Linked DNA regions of Variovorax paradoxus. The protein of the gene in region 3 interacts with the protein of the main gene of each other region in a pairwise test. Links are inferred from orthologs where the notes say so. Each region holds a gene or a part of one and is shown on either strand. Other genes may lie near its edges. The genes, in order: tsaE, AACL56_RS14145 and rlmB.

Region 1 (3,135 bases), 300 kb from region 3 along the record:
CGTTGATCTGCGCCGTGGTGCTCATGTCGAGCAGCGCGCGCTGCACCTGCGCCTCGTGGTTGCCCACGTTCACGCCGCCCACCTTGTCGGCGTCGTTTTCCTTGTTGGCCAGCCAGCGTGCGGCGCTGCTCGATGCGCCGCTCTGGCTCAGCGCGAACACGCTCGCGCCGCGCGCGGCCGGCGTGGTGAAGGCGTCGGCATGGATGCTCACGAACAGGTCGGCCTGCACGCGGCGGGCCTTCTGCACGCGCACGCCCAGCGGCACGAAGAAGTCGGCGTCACGCGTGAGAAAGGCACGCATCGGATTGCCGTTGACGCTGCTCGCGTTGATGCGGTCGCGCAGGCGGAACGCCACCTGCAGCACGATGTCCTTTTCGCGCGTGCCGCTCGGGCCGGTGGCGCCGGGGTCTTCGCCGCCATGGCCCGGATCGAGCGCGACGATGATGATGCGGTCGGTGCGGCTCGCGGTGGCAGGGCCGTTTCGCGTCGTGGCCACGGCGGGCGGCGGCACGGGCCTCGAAGGTGTCGTTGCCGCCACTGGCGGCAGCGGCGCCGGCGCCACGAGCACAGGCGGTGCCACCGGACGATCGGGGCCGGCCGAAACCGGAGGCGCCGGTGTCGTCGGGCCGGGGCGCATCGACTGCTGCGCCATCAGGTCGCCCAGCGGGTCGGCCGCGGGTGCGGTGGGGCGCGCCGGCAAGATCGGCGTGCCGGGCGCGGCGCCCGCCACCGACGGGCCACTGTTGCTGCCATTGCTGCCGTTGCCTGCCGCCGTGCGCGGCGCGTCGCGCAGACGCTCGGCAATCAGCGCTTCCATCGGGTCGATGGCCTGCTCGGGGTAGAGGTCAAGCACCAGCCGGTGCTTGTAGGCGGCCACGGGCGCCAGCGAGAACACCTGCGGCACCACGGACTGCTTCAGGTCGAACACGATGCGCACCACCTTCGGTGCGTTCTGCCCGACGCGCAGGCCGTTGATGTAGGGGTCGCCCGGCTTGATCTTGCCGACCAGCTCGCGCAGCTCGGGGTTGAGGTCGATGCCCTCGATGTCCACCGCCAGCCGCGGCGGGCTGCCCACCACGAGCTGCTGCGAGTTGAGGCGCGCGTCGGATTCGATGGTCACGCGCGTGTAGTCGGCCGCGGGCCACACGCGCACGGCGAGGATGGTGGCGCCGCGCGCGATCTGGTGCACGCCGAGCATCAGCGCGATGCTGCCGCCCTGCAGCAGCACGCGTCGTTTCAGGCCCGCCGCCTTCATGCGGCGATGCGCGCCAGCAGATCGCTGCCGCGAGCGGTGTTCGCCAGGAGGGTCACGCTGCGTGTGTCGTCGGTCATTGCTTCAATTTTAATAGCGAGGTCGGCCTGCGGCATACGGCCGGCGGCGTTGTCCGGCCACTCGGCCAGCTTGAGCCCGGGGCCCGCGAAGATGTCGCGGAAGCCGGCGTCGTCCCATTCGCGCGGATCGCTGAAGCGATAGAAGTCGAAATGGAAGATCTGCAGCCCGTCGGGCGCCTCGTGCGGTTCGACCACCGCGTAGGTGGGGCTCTTGATGCGCCCGGCGATGCCGAGCGCGCGCAGCAGATGGCGAACGAAAGTCGTCTTGCCGGCACCGAGGTCGCCGTGCAGCGCGATGAAAGCATCGCGGATCGCGGGCGAGGCCGCGAGCGCGCGCGCGAAGGCATCGGTGTCGTCCTCGCTGCGCCAGCACAGCGCGCGGGCGCTGTTCGTCGTTTCTACAATCGGCAAGTGATCGTCAGCCATCCACTCGTTGTGCGTATTCAGGCCTTGGCCCGGGAACTCGGATTCTCCCAAATCGGAATCGCGGGCGTCGATCTGTCGAGCGCCGAGGACGGTCTGATGCAATGGCTGGCCCATGGGTTCCATGGCGAGATGCAATACATGGCAACACACGGCACCCGGCGCGCGCGCCCGGCCGAGCTGGTGCCCGGCACGGTGAGCGTGATCACTGCGCGCATGGACTACCTGCCGCGCGACACGTCGCCCGAGTGGCAGGCGGTCGAATTCGAGCGACTCACACGGCCCGGCGAAGCCATCGTGTCGGTCTATGCCAGGGGCCGCGACTATCACAAGGTGCTGCGCAACCGGCTCGCAAAGCTGGCCGAGCGCATCGCCGAAGAGGTCGGCCCCTTCGGCCACCGCGCCTTCACCGACTCGGCACCCGTGCTCGAAGCCGAGCTGGCCTCGCGCAGCGGCCAGGGCTGGCGCGGCAAGCACACGCTGGTGCTCGACCGCAATGCCGGCTCGATGTTCTTCCTGGGCGAGATCTACGTCGACATGGAATTGCCGCCCAGCGATCCCGTCAGCCCGCACTGCGGCAGCTGCAGCGCCTGCATCGACATCTGCCCGACGCAGGCGATCGTCGCGCCGCGGCGGCTGGACGCGCGGCGCTGCATCTCGTACCTCACCATCGAGCACAGCGGTCCGATCCCGGAAGAACTGCGCCCGCTGATGGCCAACCGCATCTACGGCTGCGACGACTGCCAGCTGATCTGCCCCTGGAACAAGTTCGCGAAGAAGAGCGAGCTGCCCGACTTCGATGCGCGCGAAGGCCTCACCGGGCGCACGCTGGCCGAGCTGTTCGCCTGGACCGAGGAAGACTTCCTGCGCCGCACCGAGGGCAGCCCGATCCGCCGCATCGGGCATGAACGCTGGCTGCGCAACATCGCCGTGGCCCTGGGCAACGCGGCGCGCTCGGGCGAGGGCGGGGCGCACGAGGCGCTGGCCACGCGCGCCGCGCATGCGAGCGGACTCGTGCGCGAGCACGTGGCCTGGGGCCTGGCGCAACGGCCTGCGGCCTGAGCCTCAAGCCCGGTTTCAGGCCGGTGCGGGTCAGTATCAGGCCGGTTTCAGGCCGGCAAAATCTCGCGCACGCGCTCCCACGGACGGCACATCAGCGTGCCGCGCGGCGACACCACGATCGGGCGCTGCAGCAGGATCGGGTTCTCCACGATGGCGTCGAACAGCTGGTCGTCCGTCAGTGTCTCGTCGGCCAGCTTCAGCTCTTCATACGGCGCTTCCTTGGTGCGCAGCAGGTCGCGCGGGCCCATGCCCATGGCCTTGGCAAGCTCGCGCAGCTTCGTCTTGGAGGGCGGCGTTTCCAGGTAAAGCATGATCTCA
Region 2 (3,143 bases), 850 kb from region 3 along the record:
CGACAACATGACAACAGAGAAAGAAAGAGACACAGAGCATGAGTGCTGAAGACAACAAGGGCCGTATCGCCATCGTCACCGGAGCAGGCTCCGGCATCGGCCGCGCCGCGGCGCTGGCGCTGCTGGGCGACGGCTGGAGCGTGGTTCTCGCCGGCCGCCGACTGGAACCGCTGGCGCAGGTCGCTGAAGAATCGGGCGCTGGCGACCGTGCCTTGTCCGTGCCGACCGACGTGTCGAAGGCCGACTCGGTGCAAGCCCTGTTCGCTGCCGCCGTCGAGCGCTTCGGCCGCGTCGACCTGCTGTTCAACAACGCCGGCGTGGGCAACCCGCCCGGACCGTTCGAGGACTGGACGCCCGAGCAGTGGCAGGGCGTGGTCGACATCAACCTGACCGGCATGTTCTTCTGCATCCAGCAGGCATTCCGGACAATGAAGGCGCAGACGCCGATGGGCGGGCGCATCATCAACAACGGTTCGATCTCGGCCACGGCGCCGCGTCCCAATTCGGCCGCCTACACGTCCACCAAGCACGCGGTCGAAGGGCTGACCAAGACGGCGTCGCTCGACGGGCGCAAGTACGACATCGCGGTGGGGCAGGTGGACGTGGGCAACGCCATGACCGAACTGGCTGCGCGCATGGCCAAGGGCGTGCCGCAGGCCAATGGCGAACTGGCGATCGAGCCGCTCATCGATGTGAAGATCGTGGGCCAGTCGGTGCTCTACATGGCCAACCTGCCGCTGGAAGCCAACGTGCTGTTCCACACCATCATGGCCACGAAGATGCCCTTCGTCGGCCGCGGCTAGCCGCTCGGTCAGACCGGTGCGCGGCGGGCCAGCGTGCCGGCCGTGAGCGGGGCCGCATCGGCCGGCCAGGTGTCGGCGATGTGGCCATGGAGCCAGACCGCTTCGCATGCGGCATCGAATGCCGGTCGACGCATGGCCAGTGCCGCGCCGACCATGCCGGCCAGCACGTCGCCGGTGCCCGCGGTGGCGAGGCGGGCGTTGCCGGTCAGGTTGACGACCGGAGGCCGATCGGCTTCAGCGCTGGCGATCACCGTGCCTGATCCCTTGAGCACCACTGCGGCGACGAAGCGCGATGCGAGTTGGCGGGCTGCCGACAGCCGGTCGGCCTGCACTTCACCGGCCGTCCGGCCCAGCAGGCGTGCAGCTTCCAGCGGGTGCGGCGTCAGTACCGTCGGCGCACCGCTCTTCCCTCGTGCCGCCAATTGGACTTGGAGCGCCGCATCCGCGGCGATGGCGTTGAGCGCATCGGCGTCGAGCACCAGTGCCGCTGCGGTCGAAAGCACGCGCGGCAGCAGGTCACGCACCGCATCGCCGCCGCCGCAACCGCACACGGCGGTCATGCCCGAGAGGTCCAGTGAACGGGCGTCCCGCAGCATCAGTTCGGGTTGCGAGACGTCGACCGGCGCCACGCCCGGGTCCAGCAGGCCGACGAATACGCGCCCCGCTCCTGCATGCAGCGCGGCCGAGCCGGCAAGCAGCGCGGCACCGGCCATGCCGGATGCCCCGCCGATCACCGCGACGTCGCCGTAGCTGCCCTTGTGCGACGCGTGCGTTCGGGGCCGCTGCGTGGGCGCGCCGGCGATTCGTGCCGTCGGTTGCTGCGCGTTGGCGAACGCGTCACAGCCGAGGTCGTCGAACCACACCGTGCCCGCCGCATCCCGGCCTTGCGCCGTGAACAGGCCGGGCTTCAGGCTGAGAAAGGTGATGCATGCGCGGCTCGCTGCCGGTGTGTGATGCGCGTCGTGAAAGAGGGCGCCGGTGTCCGCGTTCAGTCCGGAAGGCACGTCGACGCTGAGCACCGGCAGGGCGGTTCCATTCATCTGCGCGAGCCACTCGGCCATCGTGCCTCCCGGCGGCCGGGACGACCCGATGCCCAGCAGTGCGTCGATGGCCAGTTCGTAGCTGGAGGGCGGCGCCGAGGCAAAGGTGACCCCCGCATCGCGCGCCCTCTGCAGCGAGGCCTGGGCATCCGGCGGCAGGCGGGCTTCGTCGCCTGCGAACGTGACGACCGGATGGAAGCCGCGATGTCGCAACCGGGCGGCCGCCTCGAAGCCGTCGCCACCGTTGTTGCCGGGCCCGCAGGCGACCCAGATGGTCCGCGCGTGGGGCGCGATCGCCATGGCCAGCCGCGCCACCCCGAGGCCGGCGCGCTGCATGAGCGTGTGAGGGGGCAGGGCGGCTGCAGCGGCCTGCTCGATGCGGCGGGTGGCTGCGATGTCGAACAGATCTGCGGCGGTGGCGGACGTGATGCGGTGCATCGATCCATTGTGCCGTCGTGTCTGCGCGCGTATCTATCATCGGCCGATGACGTTCAAGACCCTCGGCTGGTTGCTGGTGCTGTTTTTCGCGTGGCTCGCCGGCTTCGTCGGCACCGCCCTCGCGCTGGTTGCCGGCGCGGCCTGGGCCATCGGCTTGCTGGCCGTGGTGTGGGGACTGTTCCTGCTGTCCGTGGCGCTCCGGCGCGTGCCGCTGCGCGACATTGCGTGGGCACTGGGCGTGGGCTACGGCTTCGGCGTGGTGCGTTGGCTCGACGTGCCGGTGGCCCCCGGTCTGGCAAGCTGGCTGTTGCTGGGCGCAGACCTGCTATGCCTGCTGTTCTTCGCGCTGATCGCGCCGGCCTTGCTGGCCTTGATTGCCGGCCGCTGGGCGCCGCTGCCCGAGTCAGAGCTGCCGGTGGAGCGCCCCGCGAGCCCCGACCAGCTGCGCCGTTGGGCTCCTAGAGACTGAGGCGCTCGACGCCGAGGCCTTCGAGGTCGATGCCGGGGTCCTGCCCGGCGATCAGATCGCCCAGCACGCGCGCGCTGCCGCATGACAGCGCCCATCCGCTCGAGCCGTGGCCGAGGTTGAGCCAGACACCGGGGATGCCGCTGGGGCCCAGCACCGGAGGGCCGTCCGGCAGCATCGGCCGTGCGCCTTTCCACTGCTGGATGCCGGACTGCAACGTTGCAGCTCCCGGAAACCAGTCGTGCAGCACCTTGTAGAGCGTCTGGATCGCGGCAGGGCTCATCGTGTCGGGCGACCCGCCGATCTCGGCGCTGCCGGCCACGCGCACGCGCTGCCCCAGGCGAGAGATGGCGACCTTGTAGCGCTCGTCCATCACCGCACTGCGCGGCGCATTGA
Region 3 (3,136 bases):
CCAAGCGGTTGGTCGACAAGCACGACGATCCTTCGGTCGGCGAATTCGCTCCGTTGCCTTCGCACATGCCGCGCCGTTCGATGGAGGAACCCGGCCGCGTGCATGGCGGCGGGTACAAGTGGCTGCCGATGGTCATCGTCGTGCTGGTCGCGTTGATGGTCTGGATGTACTTCGGCGGAGAGTTCTGAGCCAATGATCGTTCCGCAGTTCTGGGCCGAAGGCCGCATCCAGGAGCGCGTGGCCGGCAAGCAGGTCACCGTGCGCCGCTACGGCTGGTCCGACGACAGCCCGCTCGCCGCCCAGGCCCATGCCGACCAGCGCACCCGCGAGGCCTTCGACCGCATCGTGCAGGGCGAGCAGCTCGAACGCCGCGAGCGCAAGCTGGCCTACAACGGCGCCAATGGCGTTCCCATTCGCGAGGAGATCGTCGAGCGCCAGGGCGACACCGTCATCACCCGCAACGGCTACGGGGCGCGCTGCCTCAACACGCCCGACGTGCTGTTCGTCGACATCGACTTCGAGGAGCCGCTGCGTGGCAGCGTGTTTGCCTTTGCGCTGGTGCCGGCGCTCATCGCCGGCGTGGTCGGCGGCTGGGCCGCGAAGACCTGGCTGGGCGGACTGATCGCGTTCTTCGTGGTGTTCGCCGTGGCCTGGGTCATCGGCCAACGCAAGAAGCGCGGCCAGCCCAGCGGCAATCCGGCGCCGGAGAAGCTCGCGGCCGAGCGCATCGGCCGCTTCATGCACCAGCACCCCGACTGGCACCTGCGCATCTACCGCACGCCGGCAGGCTTTCGCGTGTTGGCGATGCACGACGTCTTCAGCCCTTCCGACACGGCCGTGGCCGACTGCTTCCAGGCCATGGGCGTGGACAAGGTCTATGCGCGCATGTGCCGCAACCAGAACTGCTTCCGGGCGCGCGTGAGCGCCAAGCCGTGGCGCGTGGGCATCGGCGAGCACATGCGCCCGCAGCCCGGCGTGTGGCCCGTATCGCCCGACAAGCTGCCCGTGCGCGATGCATGGGTGGCGCGCTACGAGAAGGCGGCCGAAGGCCATGCCGCCTGCCAGTACCTGGAAAGCGTAGGCAACAGCGAGCGGGTGCATCCGAATGCGCGCGCGGTGCAGGAACTGCACGACGAGCGCACCCGTGCGCTGAGCGGCCTGCCGCTGGCCTGAGGCGCCGGGCTCGAGGGCGCGAAGGCCGGTCCCGCAGGTGGGGATAATCCGGCCATGTCTTCTCCAAAAGTGATCTTCGGCTTCCATGCCGTGGGCGTGCGCATCAAGACCGCGCCGAAATCGGTGCTCGAAGTGATGTTCGACGCCAGCCGGCGCGATGCGCGCATGAAACAGTTCATCGCGCGGGCGCAGGAAGCCGGCGTGCGGCTGGTCGAGGCCGACGGCCTGCGGCTGTCCAAGCTCAGCGGCAGCCATGGCCACCAGGGCGTGGTGGCGCGGGTCGAACCCGTGGCGCAGGTGCGCTCGCTCGACGAACTCCTCGAAGGTCTCGAGGAAGCCGGCACCGTGCCCTTGCTGCTGGTGCTCGACGGCGTGACCGACCCGCACAACCTCGGCGCCTGCCTGCGCGTGGCCGATGGTGCCGGCGCGCACGCGGTCATCGCGCCGAAGGACCACGCAGCCGGCATCAACGCCACCGTGGCCAAGGTGGCCAGCGGCGCGGCCGAGACGGTGCCGTACTTCATGGTCACCAACCTCGCGCGCACGCTCAACGAACTCAAGGAACGCAACATCTGGTGCGTGGGCACGAGCGACGACGCGCCGGGCACGATCTACCAGAGTGATTTCAAGCGCCCGCTGGCGCTGGTGCTGGGCGCCGAGGGCGAAGGCATGCGGCAGCTCACGCGCAAGACCTGCGACGAGCTGGTGAGCATTCCGATGGCCGGCGCGGTCGAAAGCCTGAACGTCTCGGTGGCCAGCGGCGTGTGCCTCTACGAGGCGATGCGCCAGCGCAGCGCCTGAGCGCTGCAGCCTCCTTCAGTCCCGATGCGGGGGCAGGGCGGTGCCCTTGCGGTGGAAATAGACGAGTTCCGCCATGCGCCGCATCTGCGGCGTTCCCAGCAGGTGGTTGAACATCCAGTCGCTCTGGAAATGGTCGAAGGCCCAGCGCAACGTGCGCTTGAGCCGGAAGCCCGGGTAGCTGCGCACGAGCCAACCGGCGGGGTCGTCGGCCTCGCGGCGCACGAAGCGCGCCACGGCCTCGCCCGCACGCTGGCCATGCAGCAACGCGGTGTGGATGCCGCCCGCCGTCACCGGCGACACCATGCCCGCCGCGTCGCCCACCAGCAAGGCGCGTTCGCGTGACACCCGCGGAAGCACGCCGCCACACGGGATCATCCCGGCACGCACTGCCACCGGCGGTGCATCGCCGGGTGTGACCACCGATGAGATCTTGCGCAGCAGCGGGCCGAGCTTCAGCGCACCCTGGTCGTCGTTGCGCTTCATGCGGCGAGCCAGCCCGATCTGGCTCACCCCGACGCCTTCGAGCGCCCAGCCGATGTAGCCCGGTGCCAGCTGGCGGTCGACGAAGCAATGCAGCAGGTCGGGCGCCATGCGCGCACCCTTGTATTCATGTTCGACGCCGTAGAGGAAGCGCGTGTTGCGCGACAGGCCCAGCGCCTTCGCCACGCGCGAATGCGGCCCGTCCGCGCCCACGAGGTAAGTTGCCGAGATGCATGGCCCCTGCATCACCGGGACCTCCCAGCGTCCATTGATCCAGAGCGCCTGCTCGAACAGCGTGCCCAGCCGCACGTCGACGCCGCAGGCGCGTGCGGCGTCCACCATCCACTCGAGCAGCGATGGCGCGTCGGTGGCCCAGAACCAGTAGCCCGGCGCGTGCAGGTCGACGTGGCGCATGCTGGGGGCGTACAGCCGCACGCCTTCGATGCGGCGCACCAGCGCGGGGGGCACCTCGGCGAGCCAGGGCACGGTGTCGACCGCGTCCTTGACGATGATCCCGGTCGTGTGGAGCTTGTCGCCGGCGCTGGCCTTCTTCTCGAGCACCATCACGCTGAGGCCCGCAAGCGCGGCGGCTCGCGCGCAGGCCAAGCCTGCAAAGCTCGCGCCCACGACGAGCAGGTCGACCTTGAGGCTGCCCGTGCTGTTGCCGGCGCCGGGCGTGGGT

What was found.
Region 1: the proteins of rlmB (region 3) and tsaE interact in binary tests that used the Escherichia coli proteins (3 or more experiments, as listed by UniProt). The link is inferred for Variovorax paradoxus from one-to-one orthologs.
Region 2: the proteins of rlmB (region 3) and AACL56_RS14145 interact in binary tests that used the Escherichia coli proteins (3 or more experiments, as listed by UniProt). The link is inferred for Variovorax paradoxus from one-to-one orthologs.

Annotation. Positions count from the first base shown.
Region 1 is NZ_LR743507.1:4,229,975-4,233,109, reverse strand. Bases 6-2,990 are described here. They hold tsaE (tRNA (adenosine(37)-N6)-threonylcarbamoyltransferase complex ATPase subunit type 1 TsaE), read right to left. Parts: upstream 1,759-2,990; coding sequence 1,252-1,758; downstream 6-1,251. Other genes in these bases: arsC (arsenate reductase (glutaredoxin)), read right to left, coding at 2,865-2,990; queG (tRNA epoxyqueuosine(34) reductase QueG), read left to right, coding at 1,744-2,817; AACL56_RS19650 (N-acetylmuramoyl-L-alanine amidase), read right to left, coding at 6-1,255. In the rest of the region: more of AACL56_RS19650, read right to left, coding at 1-5; more of arsC, read right to left, coding at 2,991-3,135. UniProt on the Escherichia coli protein: Required for the formation of a threonylcarbamoyl group on adenosine at position 37 (t(6)A37) in tRNAs that read codons beginning with adenine.
Region 2 is NZ_LR743507.1:3,085,103-3,088,245, forward strand. What follows is about bases 47-3,039. They hold AACL56_RS14145 (NAD(P)H-hydrate dehydratase), read right to left. Parts: upstream 2,282-3,039; coding sequence 812-2,281; downstream 47-811. Other genes in these bases: AACL56_RS14140 (SDR family oxidoreductase), read left to right, coding at 47-803; AACL56_RS14150 (hypothetical protein), read left to right, coding at 2,328-2,750; AACL56_RS14155 (D-amino acid dehydrogenase), read right to left, coding at 2,740-3,039. Also shown: more of AACL56_RS14140, read left to right, coding at 39-46; more of AACL56_RS14155, read right to left, coding at 3,040-3,143. UniProt on the Escherichia coli protein: Bifunctional enzyme that catalyzes the epimerization of the S- and R-forms of NAD(P)HX and the dehydration of the S-form of NAD(P)HX at the expense of ADP, which is converted to AMP.
Region 3 is NZ_LR743507.1:3,930,622-3,933,757, reverse strand. What follows is about bases 115-3,100. They hold rlmB (23S rRNA (guanosine(2251)-2'-O)-methyltransferase RlmB), read left to right. Parts: upstream 115-1,227; coding sequence 1,228-1,974; downstream 1,975-3,100. Other genes in these bases: AACL56_RS18275 (NAD(P)/FAD-dependent oxidoreductase), read right to left, coding at 1,990-3,100; AACL56_RS18285 (hypothetical protein), read left to right, coding at 193-1,173; AACL56_RS18290 (hypothetical protein), read left to right, coding at 115-188. In the rest of the region: more of AACL56_RS18290, read left to right, coding at 1-114; more of AACL56_RS18275, read right to left, coding at 3,101-3,136. UniProt on the Escherichia coli protein: Specifically methylates the ribose of guanosine 2251 in 23S rRNA.